DNA from 3 places in the Cupriavidus sp. GW821-FHT07C08 genome. Region 1 is predicted to be linked to each of the others. Evidence: predicted binding sites of a transcription regulator. Region 1 holds the regulator's gene; each other region holds the start of a gene.
What was found. Region 1 encodes LexA, which represses DNA repair genes until DNA is damaged. Its sites were predicted from a motif close to ACTGTATNNNNATACAGT; they were not measured.
Positions count from the first base shown of each region.

Region 2: a site for LexA is predicted at 3,328-3,345, ahead of imuA (translesion DNA synthesis-associated protein ImuA). Genes of this name have one in related genera too.
Region 3: a site for LexA is predicted at 2,670-2,687, ahead of AC07UK_RS34940 (ATP-dependent helicase). Genes of this name have one in related genera too.

Region 1 covers NZ_JBWKQZ010000001.1:488,770-495,940, reverse strand. Annotated here, with positions in the region: gene AC07UK_RS02445 (hypothetical protein) at 420-713, opposite strand; gene dusA (tRNA dihydrouridine(20/20a) synthase DusA) at 1,372-2,436, shown strand; gene AC07UK_RS02435 (hypothetical protein) at 3,445-3,723, shown strand; tRNA gene AC07UK_RS02430 (tRNA-His) at 3,830-3,905, shown strand; gene AC07UK_RS02425 (hypothetical protein) at 3,997-4,341, shown strand; gene AC07UK_RS02420 (hypothetical protein) at 4,381-4,551, opposite strand; gene lexA (transcriptional repressor LexA) at 4,662-5,315, opposite strand; gene AC07UK_RS02410 (asparaginase) at 5,573-6,565, shown strand; gene rpsF (30S ribosomal protein S6) at 6,684-7,058, shown strand; gene priB (primosomal replication protein N) at 7,136-7,171, shown strand, end outside.
Region 2 covers NZ_JBWKQZ010000001.1:46,375-53,545, reverse strand. Annotated here, with positions in the region: gene AC07UK_RS00290 (DUF2188 domain-containing protein) at 159-380, shown strand; gene AC07UK_RS00285 (ATP-dependent DNA ligase) at 394-1,023, shown strand; gene AC07UK_RS00280 (hypothetical protein) at 1,548-1,736, shown strand; gene AC07UK_RS00275 (helix-turn-helix domain-containing protein) at 1,779-2,105, shown strand; gene AC07UK_RS00270 (hypothetical protein) at 2,132-2,446, shown strand; gene AC07UK_RS00265 (hypothetical protein) at 2,517-2,723, shown strand; gene AC07UK_RS00260 (CPCC family cysteine-rich protein) at 2,753-3,112, shown strand; gene imuA (translesion DNA synthesis-associated protein ImuA) at 3,370-4,074, shown strand; gene AC07UK_RS00250 (Y-family DNA polymerase) at 4,001-5,464, shown strand; gene AC07UK_RS00245 (error-prone DNA polymerase) at 5,474-7,171, shown strand, end outside.
Region 3 covers NZ_JBWKQZ010000041.1:7,016-14,186, reverse strand. Annotated here, with positions in the region: gene AC07UK_RS34945 (aldehyde dehydrogenase family protein) at 1-521, shown strand, start outside; gene AC07UK_RS34940 (ATP-dependent helicase) at 531-2,630, opposite strand; gene AC07UK_RS34935 (TlpA disulfide reductase family protein) at 2,781-3,317, opposite strand; gene AC07UK_RS34930 (SoxW family protein) at 3,428-3,937, opposite strand; gene AC07UK_RS34925 (hypothetical protein) at 4,086-4,688, shown strand; gene AC07UK_RS34920 (LysE family transporter) at 4,767-5,414, shown strand; gene AC07UK_RS34915 (hypothetical protein) at 5,493-5,681, shown strand; gene AC07UK_RS34910 (GntR family transcriptional regulator) at 5,663-6,385, opposite strand; partial or broken gene AC07UK_RS34905 (PTS sugar transporter subunit IIA) at 6,790-6,990, shown strand.

The sequences.
Region 1 (7,171 bases):
GCGCCCTAGCCGAAAATCGGCTGCAACACGCTGGGCCGGCATTCAGGCGGGTTGGGCAATCGACCAAGGTTAGACTGTGAGTACAACCGAAGCCGTACCTTGCTTGCTATGCACCGCGTTGGCGCGACGCTGGCTCGACCGACAAGCTCCCCTGCATGGCAGCCGCATTTACCGTTGCGCTGCCTGTGGCGGGCGATTCGCAGTCGCTGGCGATGCGCTGGGCGCCATCGAACAGGGGCGTTGGGATGTTGCCGAGCTGAAAGCCGCGGTTAGGCAGAGCATTGCTTCGGGCATCCTTCCACGTATCGAGGACACAAAAGGAAGCCCGAGCGTGATCGCGGTCGGCCGTCAGGCATCCTGAGCTCGGTCGGATGAACGAGTAAGCCTGATGGGCTGAGCCCAACTACCTCCTGGCCGTGCTATTGCTGTTCAGCCGGCTCAGCCCGATAGGCCGACCAGTAGTAGTGGCTGTGTCGGTTGTGGCGGGCCAGCTTCTTCTCGATGAAAAGTCGGACGGTGCCGAGGTGCCCAGCCTCGACCAGGACCTCATGGTGGCTGGGCCCGTCGTGCGTGGCACGAGGCAGCGTCTGCAGGCCAGCGGCGATGTAGTGCCCCTGAACTCGACCGAGGATGCCGTTTGCGCCGGGAGCGGGGAACGGCCCGGGGGTTGTGGCCGGAAGATGGCAGCCTGCCGCGCGTTTGCTGTTGCCCATGCTCAGCCCCGGCCGGGGACGACGCGCACGCCGTCCCGAGAAACCTCGATCTGCGGCTGGTGGCCATAAGCCCGCAACAGCCGGACATTTTCCCGGGCGGAACTCGGAATGTCTTTCCTGCGGACCAGTGCGCCGTTGGTGATGAGAAAGGCGCCACAGCTCGGACAATGATAGAGGTAGCCATGAGATGGGGCGCGAGTGCGCTCAGCGGCAGCGCCGCAGATGGGGCAGTTTGCAGGTTCGGGCGACATGGCGGGGGCGTGGATGGATACTGTATGGATATACAGTATAGCGCGGACCGGAATCGCCATCGGTCATTTTCTTCAGGGTGGCAACCCCTGCATGGCCTATTGTCGCTTCGACCGGCTGATGCCTCCAAGCTTGCCGAGCAACTTGCATGCATCCGCCATGGCTTGCTCGTTGACCGGGTACCCCATGCCGGCTGGTCGATAGAGAAGACCGAGCTCAGGTGCGCCATGTTGAACACGACGGCGCTGCCTTGGCTCCAGGCGAACCTGCGCGGTGTACCCTATACTTCCGTCCTTTCGCACGCGCTGCGTGATCGTCTCCATATTCTCGGTGCGACAAGAGTCGAGATGGTGCTAGATCGTAGCGCTTGGGGCGGAAAATAGGACGAAATAGGCGGAATCGGCAGGAAATGGAACGCACTCACGGCACCCCGGAAACTGAGGCTACAGGCGGGAAACAAGGAAATATAAGGGCTCGCAGAATATCTGTGGCACCGATGATGGACTGGACTGACCGCCATTGCCGCATGTTCCACCGCCAGCTCAGCCGCCACACCTGGCTGTACACCGAGATGGTGACCACCGGCGCGCTGCTGCATGGCGACGTCCCGCGCCATCTGGATTTCGATGCGGCCGAACACCCGGTCGCGCTGCAGTTGGGCGGTAGCGAGCCGGCCGACCTTGCCATGGCGGCCAAGCTGGGCCAGCAATGGGGCTATGCGGAAGTCAACCTGAACTGCGGCTGCCCGTCCGAGCGCGTGCAGCGCGGGGCCTTCGGCGCCTGCCTGATGGCAGAGCCGCAACTGGTGGCCGACTGCATCAAGGCGATGCGCGAAGCGGTGGACATCCCGGTCACCGTCAAGCATCGCATCGGCATCGACAAGATCGAGCACTACGATTTCGTTCGTGATTTCGTCGGCCGGGTGGCCGAGGCGGGTTGCGGCACGTTTATCGTCCACGCGCGCAATGCGATCCTGAAGGGCCTGAGCCCGAAAGAAAACCGCGAGATTCCGCCGCTGCGCTATGAGGTGGCGTACCAGCTGAAGCAGGAGTTTCCGGGCCTGGAGATCCTGATCAACGGCGGCATCGTCAGCTATGACGAGATGGCTGCTCACCTCGAGCACGTCGATGGCGTGATGATCGGTCGCGAGGCATATCATCAGCCCTATGTATTGGCCGAAATGGATGCGCGCTTCTATGGCGATGCAAGTGCGCCGACGCCGTCGCGGCTCGACGTCGAGCTGGCGATGCAGCGCTATATCGGCGACCTGGTGGAGAGGGGTGGGTATATGGGTGCGGTCACGCGCCACATGCTCGGCCTGCATCGTGGCATTGCGGGCGGGCGCGGCTGGCGCCGCGTGCTGTCGGATGCCAAGAGCATGAATGCGGCACGCACGCGTGCCGATGTGGATGCATTGTTCGAAGAGGCGCGCGCACACTTGCGGCCGCAGGCACAAGAGCCACTGGCCGCGTAAGCGAGCGTAGGCCGTGCGCGCACTGCCGAGGCCGCGCTCTAACTCAAAATCGTGAAAATGTGCATGGCTGCGCGGGGGTACCGCGCGCCGCACTTGCAATGCCTGATCGCCCGGAAACCGGCGCCAGGAAAGGGATTCCCCTAATTCGCTGAGGCAGGGCACTTCCATACACTGTGCCTGCCCTCGAATACAGGGCTTTCTTCAACTGATTGTTAGCCCGCTTCGGCGGGCTTTTTTTGTCGGCGTTTTTTTGCTGCTACGCCAAGCTTGTTGCTCTTCGTTTACCCGTATGGTGCATTGCCGGGATGACAGTTACAGTGCAACCGCCTTCAGGGCATTTGAGATCGCTAAATTTAAGAGTCCGCGCTGCGGACTCTTTTTTTGCGCGCTCGCTTTGCATGCGCCAGACGAGAGGATTAGACGGTCGCCCTCGTAAAGAGTTCCATCGGTCACGCTGGCAGGCTAGCGCGTATGGCTGATGTCTACGTCCAGCGTGCCGTATGTCGTGATGCTGGATTCCCTGCCGTCGACCCCGCCGCCAGCACATCCGCCGAGCAAGGCCGCCAATACTGTCAGCGCAAGAATTCGCGCAGGCCATCTACACTTGATTTGCATTCCCGTTCCCTGCGTTCGTTGACGTGTCGATTTTGTCGATGACGTCGATTGGGCTCGCATGCGCTCGTGAGGTTCCATCGCCAGGTGCTGGTGCCACGGCAATGAGCGGGCAGGGTGGCCAAAAAGAGGCAGGCGGCCCGATGGGGCGGGCCGCCTGACGGGAAGGTCGAGGGGGGTCAATGTCCCTCAGGCACAAGTATCGCTTCGCGCATTTGCGGCATGAACCCTGCAGAGGTAGGGGCTGTGCACAGCATATTTCCGCGAGCGATCGACAGCATGCGCGAAGGTGCCAGCCGGGCCGGGCGCCCTGGTCGGCGGCCGTGATACGATCCCTCGCATTGACCCGGGCGAGACAAGGCATTGCATGCGGACCGATGCCGGCAGGGGAACAGCGTGGAAAGGGCAAACGTGGAAAACGAAGCGCCGTTCGGTGTTGTCTATGAAGACTTCAGGGTGGTCTGGGTTGCCGAGCAACTGCAGGACGGCAAATGGACGGCACGCTACTGCTGGCACCCCGGCACTTCAGAAGCCGCAGGCAAGGCGCTGCAGGAAGCCGTGCTGAACGGCAAGTCGCGCCGCCTGTTGGGGCAGTTCGATACCGAAGCCGAGACCGTCGAGGCCATCAAGCAGGCAGTGCTGCTTGAGGCAAAGTGGAGCCCGTCCCGAACCTGAGCTTTTATCTAAAAAAAATTGTGCCGGATACTAGCCATCCCGGAAAACTGTTTGTATAATCTTGGTTTTCGTCGATCAGCAACGTAACGCGCTGATGACCTCTACGGTGGCTGTAGCTCAGTTGGTAGAGTCCAGGATTGTGATTCCTGTCGTCGTGGGTTCGAGTCCCATCAGCCACCCCAAAGCATTTTCCAGAACGGCGCCTCGCGAGGGCGCCGTTTTGCATTCCCCGGGGATGGTATGTCTGTTCGAGCGGCAGTGATTGGCGTAGCGATGGCAGCCATGGTGGCAGGGTGTGCCACCGGTACGTCTGAAAAGGACATTCGCGCGCGTGCGCCCATGCGCTTGTTCACGCCAGCAATGATGGGCGATGTTGCGAAATGCCTGCGCAACAATCTGGGCGATGACGCCGCGGTCATCAACTATCCGGCGAAGAACCAGACTGAGATCCGCATCGGCCAGACCACGTCTGGCGGTGAATACCGATACGCCTATCTGATTTCGCTGACGGCGAAGCCGGATGGTACGGCGCTGGAACTGCGCAAGAGCGATACGTGGTTTCCGCAGCTGACGCCGCAGGAGCTGGAAGCCGAAACCAAGGCGTGCGCGCGTAGCTGAGGGCGGGGCCCACGGCTACGCGGGCTGCGTTCGCAGGGTTCAGGCAGCCAGCTTTTCGGCGGTTTCGAGTTCAAGCATGCGGCAGATCGCCGCCATGCTGCCGACCATGGTGCGGCGCTGCGTACCCTGGTAGACGCGTACGCCCTTGCTCTGGCGGAACGGCACGGGCTTGACCGGGCGGCGGGCGGCGACTTGGTGGATTTGCGGCATGGTGGCACCTCTTTTGGGCAAAGCGGGGTCAACACCCGGCAAGCCGGGTGGCGTCTGCAAAGCAATGGAAGCGGGTGGGCCCGCGCAGGCTCGCTGCCTGCGGTGCCCGGCTAGAAGCCGGAAGATCGGATCAGACCGACGGCGATGCCTTCCAGCGAGAACTCCTCGCCAGGCTCCACGATGATGTTGGTGAAGTCCGGGTTTTCTGCGATCAGTTCGATATGGCCACCGCGCCGCTGCAGGCGCTTGACGGTCACGTCATCGCCCAGGCGCGCCACCACGATCTTGCCGTTGGCGGCTTCGCTGGCGCGGCGCACGGCCAGCAGGTCGCCATCGAGGATGCCGGCATCACGCATGCTCAGGCCGCGCACGCGCAGCAGGTAATCGGGACGTTCGTCGAAGACCGAGGCGTCTACCTGGTACTGGCGGTCGATATGCTCGGCGGCGAGTATCGGGCTGCCGGCAGCAACGCGGCCCACCAGCGGCAGCGTCAGCTGCATCACGCCGGCCATCGGCAACGAAAACTGGTCGGGCATTTCCGAATCGCTGCGTGCCACCTTCAGGCGGATGCCACGTGAGGCGCCCGGGGTCAGTTCGATCACGCCCTTGCGTGCCAGCGCCCTCAGGTGTTCTTCTGCGGCATTGGGCGAGGAGAAGCCGAATTCTGCGGCGATTTCGGCGCGCGTGGGCGGAAAGCCGGTGCGGCGGATCGTGTTGCGGATCAGATCGAAAATCTGCTGCTGCCGGGGTGTCAGGGTCGCCATGGGATCGCCGTTCCGTGCGGGGCCGGGGGGATTCCGGGTAAGGGATCGGCCGATCCATTATCCTGCATCCGGCTGGCCAGGCACTGTATGTTTAAACAGTATGCTGTGATTTTATACAGTATCGGCCTGAGCGCAAGCAGAATTTTTGGGGCGTGTCGCATGGACGGATTATGGGTCGCCAGCGCGGGCCCGCGGCCAGGCGGGGCGCGCCCGTTACAATCGGCATTCCTGTTTTCCCACTTTCTTTGCACGCCTCCATGACCCAATTGCCTCGTATCGTCGTACTGGCCACCGGCGGCACCATCGCTGGCGCGGCCGGCAACTCCGCCAGCAGCGCACGCTACCAGGCGGCGACCGTGCCGGTGTCGTCGTTGCTGGCAGCGGTGCCCGCGCTGCAGTCGGCGGCCCGCATTGAAGCCGAGCAGGTGGCTCAGGTCGACAGCAAGGACATGACCTTCATGCTCTGGCAAACGCTGGCGGCGCGGGTCGAGTACTGGTCCGCGCAGCCCGACGTTGCCGGCATCGTGATCACGCACGGCACCGATACGCTGGAAGAAACCGCGATGGCGCTGCACCTGACGCAATCGTGTCCGGTGCCCGTGGTGATGACGGCGGCAATGCGCCCGTCGACGTCGCTGTCGGCCGATGGCCCGCTGAACCTGCTGGATGCGGTGCGCGTGGCCGCTCATCCCGATGCGCGCGGCAAGGGTGTGCTGGTGGTGCTGAACCAGCAGATCCACGCTGCGCGGGATGTGGCCAAGGCCCACACGTCGGCGGTCGATGCCTTTGTCTCGGCCTGCGGGCCGCTGGGTTTCGTGCAGGATGACTACGTGCGCTTCGCGCGCGCGCCGCGCGCGGCCTGGGTGATCGGGCCGATGCCGACGGCGTGGCCGGTGGTTGAGATCGTGGCCAGCTACGCCCAGCCGGGCAGGGTGGCTGTGGATGCGCTGGTCCGCGCGGGCGTTGCCGGACTGGTGGTGGCTGCCGCCGGCAATGGCTCGGTGCATGAGGTGCTGGCCGAGGCGCTGGCCGATGCCGCTGCCGCGGGCGTAGCCGTGGTGCGCAGTTCCCGCACCGGGGCCGGTCATGTGGCGATTCCGCCCCAGCTCAGCCCGACGGATGGGGCTTTTGTTTCCGCAACGGACCTCAATCCCTATAAGGCGCGCGTGCTGCTGGCCATGGCGCTGGCAGCCGACGCAGGGCTGGCGCGGGATCCGGCAAGGCTGCAGGCTTTGTTTGCCAACGCCTGATTTGCCTGTGTAAACAGCGGCTTGCGCACTTGCCGATGCGCGCGCTATAATATAAGGCTATTCAACCTTGCCACACCGGACTCGTGACGCCCGGGTGGCTAATCCAAAAGGAGCGTCAATGCGTCATTACGAAATCGTCTTCATCGTCCACCCGGACCAGAGCGAACAAGTGCCGGCCATGATCGAGCGCTACAAGCAGCTCGTGACCTCGCAGAACGGCAACGTTCACCGCGTGGAAGACTGGGGCCGTCGCCAGATGGCTTACATGATCCAGAAGCTGGCCAAGGCTCACTACGTTTGCCTGAACATCGAATGCGGCAAGGAAACGCTGGCTGAACTGGAACACGCGTTCAAGTTCAACGACGCCGTCCTGCGCCACCTGATCGTGCAGACCAAGAAGGCCGAGACCGCACCTTCGCCGATGATGAAGGAAGTGCAGCGCGAAGAAGCCCGCAAGGCCGCGCAAACGACCACCGAAGGCCAGGCCGCCTGAGTGCGGACTGCGGTGCGCGCCATGGCTGACAGCGTCGGCCACGGCAGCATGGATTGCAACCAGCAAGAGGCCCCGCGTTGAACCAGCTTCGGCTTGCCGCCACCCTGGCGGAA
Region 2 (7,171 bases), 440 kb from region 1:
TGACTGAACTGTTGAAAGTTGCGGTGTATTTGCTCCGCGCGCTGGAGGTCATCCTGCGCCTGCTGGGCATGCAATGATGACTCGCGGTGTCGGACACAGCCGGATGGTGGCCACCGCCCTACCCGCCACAATGGATTCGCATCTTTACGGAGGCGATCATGGGAAAAAATATCCACGTAGTGCCCAAGGACGGCGGCTGGGACGTGAGCCGCGAAGGCGGCCAGCGCGCCAGCTCGCACCATGCGACGCAGGCCGAGGCCATCGAGGCGGCCACCGCCGCGGCCAAGCGCGACAAGGTCGAGCTGCTAGTGCATGGCAAGGATGGCCAAATCCGCCTGCGCAACAGCTTCGGCAACGATCCCACCCGCTCGAAAGGCTGAGGGCCAGGTGCCCATGCCGCCCGCCCAGGCCGCGCCGCTGGCGGCCTTCGAGCCCATGCTCCTATGCGATCGCAAGACGCTGCCGCGGACGGGCCAGTGGCACTATGAGCTGAAATACGATGGCTACCGCGCGCTGGCCGGCACGTCGCCGGCGGCGCTGAGAACCCGCAACGGCGCGGACGCATCCCGATGGTTCGCCGAGGTCGTCCAGAGCCTCAAGGCGCTGCCGCGCGGCGCGCACGTTCTGGACGGCGAGGTGGTGGTGCTGGACGAGTACGGCCGCCCGGACTTCGACCGGCTGCACCGGCGCGCCAGGCGGCGGGGCTATCAGCCCGGCGACGACCTGGTCGTGTACTGCGTGTTCGACCTGCTGGTCTACCGCGGCCGCGACCTACGCGCCGAGCCTATCGAGGTCCGCCGCGAAAAGCTTCAGCAGCTTCTGGCCGAGCCGCCGCGCGGCATGCTGTGCGTTGGCACTGTGGACGATGGCCACTGGCTCTACCAGCAGGCCGTCGCGCTGCAGCTGGAGGGCATCGTAGCGAAGCGCGCCCACAGCCCCTATGTCGGCGGCCGGTCGTCGGACTGGCTCAAGATCAAGCGGCCCGGCGCCATTCCGCCCGGCCGCTTTCATCGGGCCATCTGATGCACTGGTGTGCAGCACCGCGCGCGGGCCCCGCAAGTGCTTGCGACGAAGTGCGCTTCCGACTACGCTATCTCGCTCACGGCAATGACAATAAGATGTGTGAATGTCCCTTGATGATGTCCGCTCCGTGCGTACAGGACTCCCATGAGATCGCTTGAGCCTGCCCCTTGCCCACTTTGCGCCGCGTTGGCGGAGCGCGGCGAGTTGCCGAGCGGCAACGGGTTCTCGTACCGTTGCGCAACATGCGGAAATGGCGTTTTTGAGGTCGGCACGGGGGCGCTAGCTCGCATCCAGCGTGACGGCGTCCACCCAGACCTCCCCCCAACGATTCGACGGTGGCTGCAAGAGGGGCGACGGCCGCGGATCGAACTGAATGGGGGGAAGCTGAGTTCGTATTGCCTGCCTGTGGCCGGTGGCTGAGCCCGACGTACACCAAGACAGCCGGCATGAAAGCGGAAATCTCTGAAACTCGCCGCGCACTATCCGGACGGGCGACCCTTCACTTCACGAACTGACGGATTTCGATGGAAACAGCGATTGAAATAGGGATTGCAATTCTGGTCGGCGTAGGCTTCGCCGCGTTCCTGGTGGCTTCGTTCCGAGGCGTTCTTGGCGCCGACGACATGGAAGCAATGAAGCACGCAGACTTCGCCATCCAGGATGCAGCAAGGCGGCAAGGCGGCCAGCGCCGTGACAATCTCGGGAAACCATGACGTCGCGGCGCCGTGGCGCGTGCGCGGTTGCGGAACTATCACATGGATCGCGTGCAAATCATCACCGATAACGAAGGAAGACCCGCCTTTGCCGTCATCCCCTATGCCGACTATGTGGCGCTGCGCCACCACACTGACAAGGACTTGGTGCCGCATGCCGTGGTCACGCGTGTTCTAGTTGATGACGTGCCACCCATTCGTGCTTGGCGCGAGCACCTTGGCCTCACGCAACAGGAAGTGGCCGATCGCTTAAGCATCAGCCAGCCGGCTTTCGCCAAGCAGGAAAACGCCCCGCGGGTACGCAAGGCGACGCGCGAAAAGATCGCGGCCGCGCTGGGCATCCATGCGGCGCAGCTGGACATTACGTGAACGGCCCCGGCCGGCGAGGAGATACCATGGACGACCTGCATTCCCGCGAAGGCACGCAGGATCTGATCGCCCGGCTGCGCGCCAGCGAGGCGGGCGCCGAGAGCCCGCACTGGCGCCGCGTCCATGCCGCCAATGTGCAGGCCGCCATCGAGCTGCTGAACGCCTACACCGACCGGCATGCCCGCGCGGGCGCGTTGGATCTGGTTGCCGACCTTCGCGCCAGGATGGCCGGCGTCCCGTACTACGACTGGTGCCGCGTCGAAGTCGCGACGCTGCAGGCGGCCGGCGATCTGCTGGAAACGTATCTGAACGAAGCCGGCCCGCTGAAGCGCGGCCGATAGACAGAACGCCCCCAGGGCACCTGCGCCACCGCGCCCCGCACCGGCCGGCCGCCGGGACCAGAGAAAGCCCATGAACAAAGAAGAAGAAATCAGCCTAAAAATGCGCTTGGTGAACGAGCGCCTGCAACAGATATCCGTCCTGACTGGTCAGATGGCCATGGTAGGGACCGCAGAATCGGGAAATGAACGGTTCGCCGCCTTGATGCAGGACTTCGACCGGATGCTAGACCTCTCCGAAAACCTGATCCGACAGTGGGATGCATTGAAGGCGGGGTAGTCGCCTGAATCGATTCCGCCGGCCGCCCGATGGCGGCTTTTTCATGGGAGCCGCCGGTATGCGACCGGGCGGAGGAAAACGCCCCAATCGGGGAAATCGGGGTGGGGAATAACGGGATCAAAACCCACATGAAATGCCAATGCGACTGCTGCGACTACTTCACGTTGGACACTAAAGGCCATTGGGAAATCTGCCCGGTTTGCTTCTGGGAGGATGAGGCCTGGGGACTCAACAAACCGGACCACGAATCCGGTGCCAACCATGGCCTGACGTTGCGGCAGGCGCGCGAGAACTTTGCCCGCTTGGGGGCCTCCAGCGCGCGGTGGCTCCAGCATGTGCTGCCGGCAGAAGCTCGCGGCCGGTTCCCCCAGGCGGCGCGAACGCTATGACGCCGTAAAGCCGCCCGCGGGCGGCTTTTTTATGGGTGGCGCCTTTGCCGATAACTGTTGTTTTCGGCACGGCGGACAAAGCAACCTGGCCGAAGCCCGTGCGTCACCGCATGCCGGCGCCCCCCCAGGAACCGCACCGACGCAGCTATCAGATAGCTACTTAGTACCATACGGTGCTAGTTTAGGCACGTGTGTGTCTTATGGGCGAGATGATTACTGTACGGATATACAGTACACTGGCTAACAGGAACCCTGTCATGCCAGTTCTCGACCCTGAAACCATCCATCCAGCACTGTGGCGCGCCTCCCAGCTTGCCCGGAGCGCCGGCCGCACTGTCGCCGCGGCTGACAAGGCGCTCGCCGGAGAGTTGCCGGGCGGCGGCTGGCCCCTCGGCACGTTGGTCGAACTGCTGGTGCAGCAACCCGGTGTGGGGGAGCTTCGTTTGCTGCGCGACGCCCTGCTGGCGCTCGGGAAGCGCCCAATCGCGCTGCTCTCCCCGCCCCACCCGCCCCAGGCGCTGGCATGGGGAAATTGGGGTATCCCTGCTGAACGGCTGCTGTGGCTCCGCCCGCAACGCACGGCCGACCTGCTGTGGGCAGCCGAGCAGCTGCTGCGGGCCGGAACGTGCTCTGCGGTGCTGTGCTGGCAGCAACATGTCCGGGGCGAGTCATTGCGTCGTTTGCATCTAGCGGCGCAGGCGAGCGAGACACTGTTCTGTCTGATACGCCCGCTCGCTTGCGCACGCGACAGTTCACCAGCGCCTTTACGCGTGGCCATCGCACCGGCGCCCGGCGGCGTCGATCTGACCTTCGTCAAGCGACGAGGGCCGCAACAGGAGGTGCCGCTCCGGCTCGCCTTGGCGCCGTCACCGATTCTTTTGTCTCGTCATGCAGCACCTGTGGATTTGCCTTCGCCTACCGTCGCTACCCCTCGAAGTCTTCCGGCCGAATTGGTCAATTGAACTCCCGGCGGTTGTCCTGGAACAGGAAAAAGTGGTCCACGCCTCATCGAGCGCTCGAGCCGGCGGCGTGCGGTATCTGATGCGCCGCGGTGGCGTGCAGGCAATCGCGCCCGCTACCCTGCTCTTTGACCGCGCGCCAGCGAAGGAAACGGAGGCCCTGTATCGCGTCGCCATCGCGCTGCTGCAGTATTCCCCGAACGTGGTCCTTGCCGAGGAAGCGGCGGTGCTGGTCGATGTTTACGCAAGCCTTCGGCTTTTCGGCGGCATCCGTAAGCTCCGGGGACGCATGCGTCGAACGGTGGAGACCATGGGATTCTCCTGTTCGCTGGGCTGCGCCCCTACCGCTCAGGGCGCCTGGCTACTGGCGGCGGCCGGTGGCGGCGCGGCACTGTCCGATGCATCCTTGGCTCGGCAACTGACGTCGTTGCCGGCTGCCCTACTGCCCGCAGCACGCGCGCATCGTGACTGGTTCGATGGCTTGGGATGCCGAACACTCGGCCAGATTCGGCGCTTGCCACGCGCAGGCCTGCAGCGCCGTTGCGGCGACGCAATCAATGACGCGCTCGATCGCGCGCTGGGCGAGGCACCCGAAATCTTCGACTGGCTCCAGGCGCCGCCAGCCTTTTCGGCGCGCGTTGAGTTCCCAGACCGAATCGAACAGGCAGAGGCGACGCTCGCCTATGCCAACGGTCTGATCGCGCAGCTGCTCGGCTGGCTGACGGCGCGTCAGTTGGCGCTATCTGGCTTTGTCGTGTCGCTCGAGCACGAGCGCGGCCGAGAAGCGCAGCCGCCCACGAAAGTCGATATCGCACTTGCCGAGCCGGCGTGGCACGACGAGCACCTCACGCGATTGCTGCGCGAACGACTTGCGCGCTTGGAGATCACGGCGCCATTGATCGCGGTTCGGCTGTCGGTCACCGACGTGCAACCCATGGCGCCGCCGAGTGAGACGCTATTCCCCGAGCCCGGCGGCAAGCCGGAGGACCACGCGCGAGTGATGGAGTTGCTGGTCGCGCGGCTGGGCGCGGATCACGTCCTGAAGCCTGCGACGCGTGCCGACTACCGCCCGGAGCATGCGAACGCATGGGTGCCCATCACCGAAGCGGCGGAGCCGGCGCCGCCGCCGTCTGGTCTGCCTCGACCGGCCTGGCTCCTGGCCAAGCCGGGCGCCCTGCTCACTCGTAATAACCGGCCCTTCTATGGCTCCCAGCTACGGCTTGTCTCGCCGCCCGAGCGCATCGAGGCCGGCTGGTGGGATGGCCAGTTGCTGACCCGCGACTACTTTGTCGCGGAGGCCGAGGACCACAGCCACTATTGGATCTACCAGGAACGCCTGGGCAGCCGCGACGGCGACGCGGTGCGCTGGTATTTGCACGGCCTTTTCGGATAGGGATCGACCGTGCCAACCCCCACCACCGGCGAGCTGGGCACCCTGCCCGGCTACGCCGAGCTGCAATGCCGCTCGAATTTCAGTTTCCTCGAGGGCGCCTCTCGCGCCGAAGAGTTGGTCGAACGCGCCGCGGCACTGGGGTACCACGCGCTCGCGATCACGGACGAATGTTCGCTGGCCGGCATCGTTCGAGCGCACACCGAGGCAAAGACGCATGGCCTGAAACTGCTGGTCGGTGCCTCATTCCGGTTGGTGAACGCCGACGGTAGCCCTGCCCTATCCTTCGTTGCGCTAGCCCGCAACCGCGAGGGCTACGGCAACCTATGCGAACTCATTACGCTGGGGCGCACGCGCACCGCCAAGGGCACCTATTGGCTGACGCCACGCGACCTGGAGGCACCAGAAGGCGAGGCGGCGCACCTACGTGGCCTGCCCGACTGCTTGATCGTGTTCACCCCGGAGTACGGCACGGCGCCGGAGCGGTTGCACTCGCAGGCGGCGTGGGTTGCGCGGACCTTTGCCGGCCGCGCATGGATGGGTCTAAGTCTGCTGCATCGGCCACTAGACGATCTGCACCGTGCCGCCGTGTACGAGGCGGCCGCGGCGAATCACCTGCGGCTGGTGGCCACCGGAGACGTGGTGATGCACGTGCGCTCGCGCAAGCCGCTGCAGGATGTGCTTAGCGCGATCCGGATCGGCAAGCCAGTCGGCGATTGCGGCTACGCCCTGATGCCCAATGCGGAGCGCCATCTGCGCTCCCGACTGCGACTAGCGAACCTGTACCCCAGCCGGCTGCTGACCGAGTCAGTCCATATCGCAAATCTGTGCCAGTTCTCGCTGGACGAGCTGCGCTATGAGTATCCCGAAGAGGTGATTCCGGACGGCACCACGCCGACCGATTACCTGCGCCGAGAGACTTATATCGGTGCCCACCGTCGCTTCCCTTTGGGCATCCCGCACGCGGTGCAGGAACAGATCGAGCACGAGCTCGCGCTGATCCGGGACATGGCCTACGAGCCCTACTTCCTGACCGTCTACGATATCGTCCGCTTCGCCCGCTCCAACGGCATCCTGTGCCAGGGCCGTGGCTCGGCCGCCAACTCGGCGGTGTGCTACTGCCTGGGCGTGACGGAGGTCGATCCGGCGCGCGGCAACCTGCTGTTCGAGCGCTTTATTTCCAAGGAGCGCGGCGAGCCTCCCGATATCGACGTTGACTTTGAGCACCAGCGCCGCGAAGAGGTCATCCAGTACCTGTACCGCAAGTACGGGCGGGATCGCGCGGCGCTGGCGGCTGCAGTGTCCACCTACCGGCCGCGAGGGGCGCTGCGCGAAGCTGGCAAGGCGTTGGGTGTCGATCCGGCGATCGTCGACCTGGTGGCGAAGTCCCACCAGTGGTTCGATAGCCAAGCCGACCTGCTCAAGCGCTTTGCCGAGAGTGGCGTCGACATGGAAAGCGAACTGACCCAGCGCTGGGCCGCGATGGCCGTGCAGATGCTAGGCTTTCCGCGACATCTGTCGCAGCATTCTGGCGGCTTCGTGCTAGCGCGCGGCAAGCTGTCACGGCTTGTGCCGATAGAGAACGCGGCCATGCACGAACGCAGCGTCATCCAGTGGGACAAGGACGATCTCGACGCCGTGGGCTTGCTCAAGGTCGATGTGCTGGCGCTGGGCATGCTGTCGGCCATTCGGCGCGCGCTGGATCTTGTT
Region 3 (7,171 bases), on a different contig from region 1:
CGGTACGCGTCGGCCCGGCCGCCGAGGCGGCCAGCCAGATGGGGCCGCTGATCGACAAGGCCAACGTGGCGCGAGTGGATGGCATGGTGGAAGCGGCGATTGCCGACGGCGCGCGCGTGCTCGTGCGCGGCGGGCCGGTCACCGAAGGCCCGCTTGCGCGCGGCGCGTTCTACCGCCCGACGCTGCTGGAGGTGGACGACCCGAACATGGAGATCGTGCAGAAGGAAGTGTTCGGCCCGGTGCTGACGCTGCAGGTCTTCCACACCGAGGCCGAGGCGGTGGCACTGGCCAACCACAGCGAGTACGGGCTGGCCGCCAGCGTGTGGACGCGCGACGTCGACCGCGCGCTGCGCATGGCGCGCGCGCTCGAGGCGGGCACCGTGTGGATCAACCACTGGGCGTCGGTCTACGACGAATTCGAGGAGGGCGGCTACAAGCAGTCGGGGCTGGGCCGGCTCAACGGCGTGGCCGCGATCGATGACTTCGTCGAGTACAAGCACATCGCGCTGGCGCCGGGGTAGCGCGCAGGCTCAGCGCCACATATTGCGCATCCGGCTGGCCAGGTCCACCGGCGCCAGCGCCGGCCTTGCCGGCGCCTCGCCCGGCATCGGCGGCGGCGGCCAGGCACGGCTGTGGAAGTTGGGCATCACGCGATTCGGCAGGAAGCGCGTGCGCGACGCATACACATGCCGGTCGCCGAAGCCCACCTGCTGGTGCACGTAGAAGCGCTGCGGCACCACGATATCCAGGTGGTCCTTGGCCCGCGTCATCGCCACATAGAGCAGCCGCCGTTCTTCCTCGATCTCTTCGGTGGTGCCGGTCGCCAGGTCGCTCGGCATGCAGCCGTCGACCGCATTGAGCACGTATACCGCTTTCCACTCCTGGCCCTTGGCCGAGTGGATGGTCGACAGGATCAGGTAGTCCTCGTCGCGCGAGGGCACGCCGGATTCGTCGCTGGAGGCGCTGGGCGGGTCCAGCGTCAGCTCGGTCAGGAAGCGCTCGCGCGCGCCGTAGGTGGCGGCGATGCGCTCCAGCTGCTGCAGGTCGGCCTGGCGCGCGGCGGCATCGTCGTGCAGGCGCTCCAGGTGCGGCGCGTACCAGGCCAGCACTTGCTCGAACTCCGACGGCCACGGCGAGGTCGGCGCCATCAGCGCGCGCGCCAGCGCCAGCAGGTCGGCCCAGGCGGGCGCTGCGGCCGGCGGCGGCTCGAATTCCTGCAGCGAGAACAAGGGCTCGGTGGCCAGCGCCATCGCATCGAGCACGCGCGCCGCGGTCTTGGGGCCGATACCGGGCAGCAGCTGCAGCGTGCGGAAGCCCGCCATGCGGTCGCGCGGGTTTTCCAGCCAGCGCACCACCGCCAGCACGTCCTTGACGTGGGTTGATTCAAGGAATTTCAGCCCGCCGAACTTCACGAACGGGATATTGCGCCGGGCCAGCTCGATCTCTACCTGCGCGCTGTGGTCGGCGGCGCGGAACAGCACCGCCTGTGCCATCAGCGTCAGGCCGGCCTCGCGCCGCGCCAGCACCTGCTCGACCACGTAGCGGGCCTGGTCGGCCTCATCGTTGACCACGATCACGCCGGGCTTTTCGGCCGAGGCGCGTTCGGACCACAGGTCCTTGGTATAGCGCTCGGCCGCCAGCCCGATCACGGCGTTGGCGGCCTGCAGGATCGGCTGCGTCGAGCGGTAGTTCTGCGACAGCGTGACCTGCTGCGCGGCCGGCGTGAACTGCGCCGGGAAGTCCAGGATATTGCGCACGGTGGCGCCGCGGAAGGCGTAGATCGACTGCGCGTCGTCGCCCACCACGGTCAGGCCGCGGCCGTCCGGTCGCATGGCCAGCAGGATCGACGCCTGCAGCGCATTGGTGTCCTGGTATTCGTCGACCAGCACATGGTCGAAGCGCGCGCCCATGTCCTGCGCGATGGTGGGCTCGGCCATGGCCTGCGCCCAGTACAGCAGCAGGTCGTCATAGTCCAGCACATGCTGCTTCTGCTTGGCCTCGACATAGCCGGCGAACAGCGTGCGCAGCGCATCGGCCCACATCGCGTAGCGCGGGAACTGCTGCCTGAGCACGTCTTCCAGCGGCGCCTGGGTGTTGACCACGCGCGAGTAGATCGCCAGGCAGGTTTCCTTCTTCGGGAAGCGGCTGGCGGTCTCCGACAGGCCCAAGTCGTGGCGCACCACGTGCATCAGGTCGGCGGCATCGCCGCGGTCGCTGATGGTGAAGGCGGGCGACAGGCCCAGGGTCTCGGCGTATTCGCGCAGCAGGCGCGCGCCGATGGCGTGGAAGGTGCCGGACCACTGCAGCGCCGCGCGCCCCGCGCCGGTCTGGGTGCCGAGCGCCTGGTCGACGATGCGCTCGACGCGCCGTCCCATCTCGGCCGCGGCGCGGCGCGAGAACGTCAGCAGCAGGATGCGTCGCGGATCGGCGCCGGCCAGCACCAGGTGCGCGACCCGATGCGCCAGCGTATTGGTCTTGCCCGAGCCGGCGCCGGCGATGATCAGCAGCGGCGCGTCGCCGCCGTGCTCCACCGCGGCGCGCTGCTCCGGGTTGAGCCGGGACAGGTAGGCGGGGACGTCATCGGCTTCAGGGGCAGCGAGGTCGGCGGCGGGGGCTAGTTCCAAAGTCACAGGCGGGGCTCGGGGAAGGCTCAGAAAAGGCTGGCGCCAACTGTATATCCATACAGGGACGTCGCGCAACCTGCTGCCCTGGCGATCGTGCGTAAAAACAAAAAAAGGTGCTCGATGAGCACCTTTTCGCTGCGGTTGCCGCCGGGAGCGTTACGCGGACTTTGCCAGCGCGCCATCCAGCAGCTTGTGCAGGGCGTCCCACTCGGGCTCGCCCACATAGCGCTTCAGGATGCGGCCGTCCTTGTCGACCACGAAGGTGGTCGGCGTCAGCTGCACATTGCCGAAGGCCTTGGCCGCGGCGCCGTCGGAATCCATCGCCACCTTGAATGGCAGGCCGCGCGTCTTGGCGTAGTTCATCACATACATGGGCGGGTCGTAGTTCATCGCCACGGCGACGAATTCCAGCCCCTTGCCCTTGAACTGCTCATAGGTGCGGACCATGTCCGGCATTTCCTTGACGCAGGTGGCGCAGCTGGTGGCCCAGAAGTTGATCATGTAGACCTTGCCCTTGAGGTCGGCGGTGCTGACCTTCTCGCCCGACAGCAGCGTGAAGGTGGCCGCCGGGGCCGCGTTGGCCGGCGACAGCGCGCGGTAGCCGAACCAGCCCAGCAGCGCGAGCACGACCACGGCCACGACGATGGGCCAGGGCTTGCGGGAGGATTTGGTGGCAGGGGCAGCAGTGGTCATGGAATCCGGGTCGGGCAGGTTCGGTCAGCAATGGGACATTCTAATGCCGTGGGCGTTCGCGCGCTGCGCGGGGCCGGGCTGCGGCAATCTGCCGCAAGCGCCCCATCCATTCAGCGCCGGGTGGCGATGGCGGCGCGTGCCTGGTCCAGCGCCTGTTCCAGGTAGGCGCCGTAGAAATCCGGTTGCATGCCGCGCAGCGGGCCGGCGGCAGCGCGGCCCTGGCGGTCCAGGAACAGCACTGTGGGCGCCACCCGCACCTGGTGCGCCCGCGCCCACGCGCGCGCGGTGGTCAGGCTGCCGTCGGCATCGCGCAGCGGGGTGTCGGCGGTCATGTCGAGCTCGCGCACGGCAATCTCGCCGGCGGCGGCCTGCGGGCCCAGGTAGTTGCGGCGCACGGCGTCGCAATAGCTGCAGCCCGGCATCGACACCAGCACCACCAGCGGCTCGCCGCGGCGCGCGGCCTCGGTGCCGTGGGCGCCCAGGTCGGTGGCCGGCGGCAGGTGGGCGGGGCTGGCCGCGGCTGCGGGCATGCCGGCCGCGGCTGCCAGCAACGCGCTCGCGGCCACCCAGCGCAGGCTGGTGATGGCAAAGGCGTGGCGGGCGATGCGGGCGGCAGGCATGGCTGGAACGTGGGGGCAGGGGGTAGCGGGAGCGGCGCGGCAAGCACTGGCGCGCCGCTTTCGGGATAATACCGGTTTCCGCCCGCAGGCGATGGCGCCCGCCAGCGCCGCCCGCAGCCTGCGCGCGCCGTCCCCCCATGGATCCCCGATGCGTCTTGTGCAGCCCCCGCCGAGCTTTCCTGCCGCTGTCCGCCGGCCGCTGCTGTGCTGTGCCGCCGCGCTGGCATTGGCCCTGTGCGCCTGTTCGCCGCGCTATGACTGGCGCACCATCCAGTCCGGCGAGGGCGCTTATGCCGCGCTCTATCCGGGCAAGCCCACCAGCGCCGCGCGCGACGTGACCATTGCCGGGCGCAAGCTGCCGATGACGATGGAAGCCGCGCGCGTCGACGACACGCTCTTCGCCGTGGGCGTGGTGACGCTGCCCGCCGATGACGAAGCGCTGCGGCGCGAGGCGCTGGCGGCGATGCAGGCCGGCCTGCTGGCCAACCTTGGCACGCCGTCGGGCGAGCCGCGCGCGCGGCCCGTCACCGTGATGAGTGCCGACCGTCCGGGCCGCCCGCTTGCCGGCGTGGAAGTGCAGGCCAGCGGGGTGTCGCCGCAGGACCAGTCGCCGCGCCGGCTGACGGCGCGCCTGGTGGCCGTGGGTACGCGCGCGTACCAGGCGGTGGTGCTGGAATCGGGCGATGCCGCGCGCGACGCGCGCCAGGCCGAGCAGGTGGAGCAGTTCCTGGGCGGCTTCCACCCGTTCTGACGCGCCGCAGGAAAGATTATTTGTGCCGTGGCTGCGGGAGCGTGGCCCCGGCATGGTTGTTGTCAAAGGAGAGTTGGGATGCGTTGGGAAGTGTGGTTGGCTTATTTCGCCGCGTGCTGGGTGATCGCCGTGTCGCCGGGGTCGGGCGCGGTGCTGTCGATGAGCCATGGGCTCTCATACGGGCTGCGCAGGACCACCACCACCATCTTCGGCCTGCAGGCCGGGCTGGTGATCGTGCTGCTGGTGGCGGGCGGCGGCCTGGGCGCGCTGCTGCTGGCCTCGGAGCAGGCCTTCATGGTGGTCAAGACGATTGGCGCGCTGTACCTGATCTACCTCGGCGTGCAGCAATGGCGCGCGAAGATGGAGAGTGGGGCGGACCAGGGTGGCAGCGCCGCCCCCGTGCGCGTGGCGGTGATGAGCCGGCGCCGGCGCTTTGCCACCGGCCTGCTGACCAATGTGACCAATCCCAAGGGCATCATCTTCATGGTCGCGGTGCTGCCGCAGTTCATCGATCCCAACCGGCCGCTGGCGCTGCAGCTGGCGATCCTGGCCGCCACCATGTGCTGCGTGGACCTGTTGGTGATGCATGGCTATGCGCTGCTGGCTTCGCGCATGCAGGGGCTGTTCCGCAATGCGCGCGCGGTGCGCTGGCAGAACCGCTTCTTTGGCAGCGTGCTGATGGCGGTGGGCGCGGCGCTGTTCTTCGTGCGCCGGCAACACGCCTGAGCAGGGTCTGCATCATTACTGGCGCGCACCGGCCGGGTTTGCTTCAATGAGGAGGAAACCCGGCCACGGAGACCCCGCATGCCCGCCTTGCCGAACCCCCACGCCGGTGCGCGCCTGCAGCCGCGCCATACCGTGCCCCCGGTCGAAGAGCCCGGGCCGCCGGGCATCCCCCCGGACTTGCCGTTGCCGCCAGAGGAAGACCCGACCCCGCCCCCGGTCGAGCCGCCGGTGGCCGGGCATGCCGGGCGCTACTGCTTCAGTTCGTAGAAGTCGTTCAGGCAGTACGCGTCGGTCAGTTCGACCGGCTGGTCGCCATGGGTGTAGCCGGTGCGCCGGATGTGCAGCAGCGGCTCGCCCGGCTCGATGCCCAGGCGTGCGGCCAGCTCCTCAGTTGCCACGATCGCGCGCAGCTTCTCGGTGACGCGCAGCACTGGCTTGCCGATCCGCTCCAAGTAGGCGTACAGCGATTCGCCGATGGCGCTGGCGTCGGGCAGCACGGCCAGCGCCAGCGTGGTGACATCCATCCAGAAAATCTGCCCGTCGGCCTTGCGCAGGCGGGTCAGCCTGACGATCTCATCGCCTTCCGGCAGTGCCAGTGCCGTGGCCTCTTGCGTCGTGGCGCGGCGGCGTTCGAACGCCACCAGCTCGCTGGCCGGCGTCATGCCGCGCCGGCGCGCCAGCTCGCTGAAGTTGTCCAGCCGCGCCGCCTTCGGCTCAGGGCGCGGCGCGATAAAGGTGCCCGCGCCGCGGCTGCGCGTGATCGCGCCGTCCTCCGCCAGCACCTGCAGCGCGCGGCGGGCCGTGACGCGTGAAATCCCCAGTGAATCCACCAGCGTGCGCTCGGACGGCAGCGCATCGCCCACCCGCCATTGGCCGGCCTGGATGGCCGCAGCCAGCCTGCGCGCCACTTGCAGGTAGATCGGCGTCGCCTCCGCTTCGTCCGGCTTGAGCGCCTGCAGCCGTTGATCCATTGCGAATCCTCGTAGGTACCAGAATGTGGGGGAGATGATACCACTTTAGGACATTTCGAGTCGATGTGGCCGGACTTGCGCTGCCTGGGTGATGGAAACGCCACAGCCTTGCACCTCGTCAATTGGTATTGGAATGGTTTCGCTGACTATGCTGCCGGAAAGCGCTGCCGGGATTCAGGGAAATCCTAGGCGTCCTAGGCGTATTCAAGGATTTTTCGATGAATCCGGCCAATGTGAGAGCCGTGCAAGGGCTGCTTTGCGTTATCTCAATAAAGATGCCACTTAGATACAATTACGTCGTAGTGATTTTCACTGGTATTTTTATTGTCAGTGGCCGTCTATCTTTCCCCTGACCCTGGCGCCGCCGCATTCCCGCACCGGCTGCCGCGATTTCTGGAAGCAAGATGGCTGAGACGAGCGAAACCCTGTTGCTGCGGGCTCCGGTAAGCGGAGTGCTGCTTCCCCTCGCGGCGGTGCCGGACCCGGTCTTTGCCGACGGCATGTTCGGCGACGGCCTGGCCATCGACCCCCTGAGCGACACGCTGGTGGCGCCTTGCGACGGCACCATCGTCCACCTGGCCGCCACTGGCCACGCCCTGACGCTGCTGTCCGGCGTCTACTACGCCACCCTGAACCAAAGCGGCGGGCATGGCACGCTTGTCACACTGGGCGCAAAGTATGACTTCTCGAAGCGCACCTCGCTGTATGGCACGGTGGCGTCGGTGTTCAACTCGCGCAATGCCACCTTCTCGGTGGAGGCGTCGCCGGACACCATGCCGGGCGCCG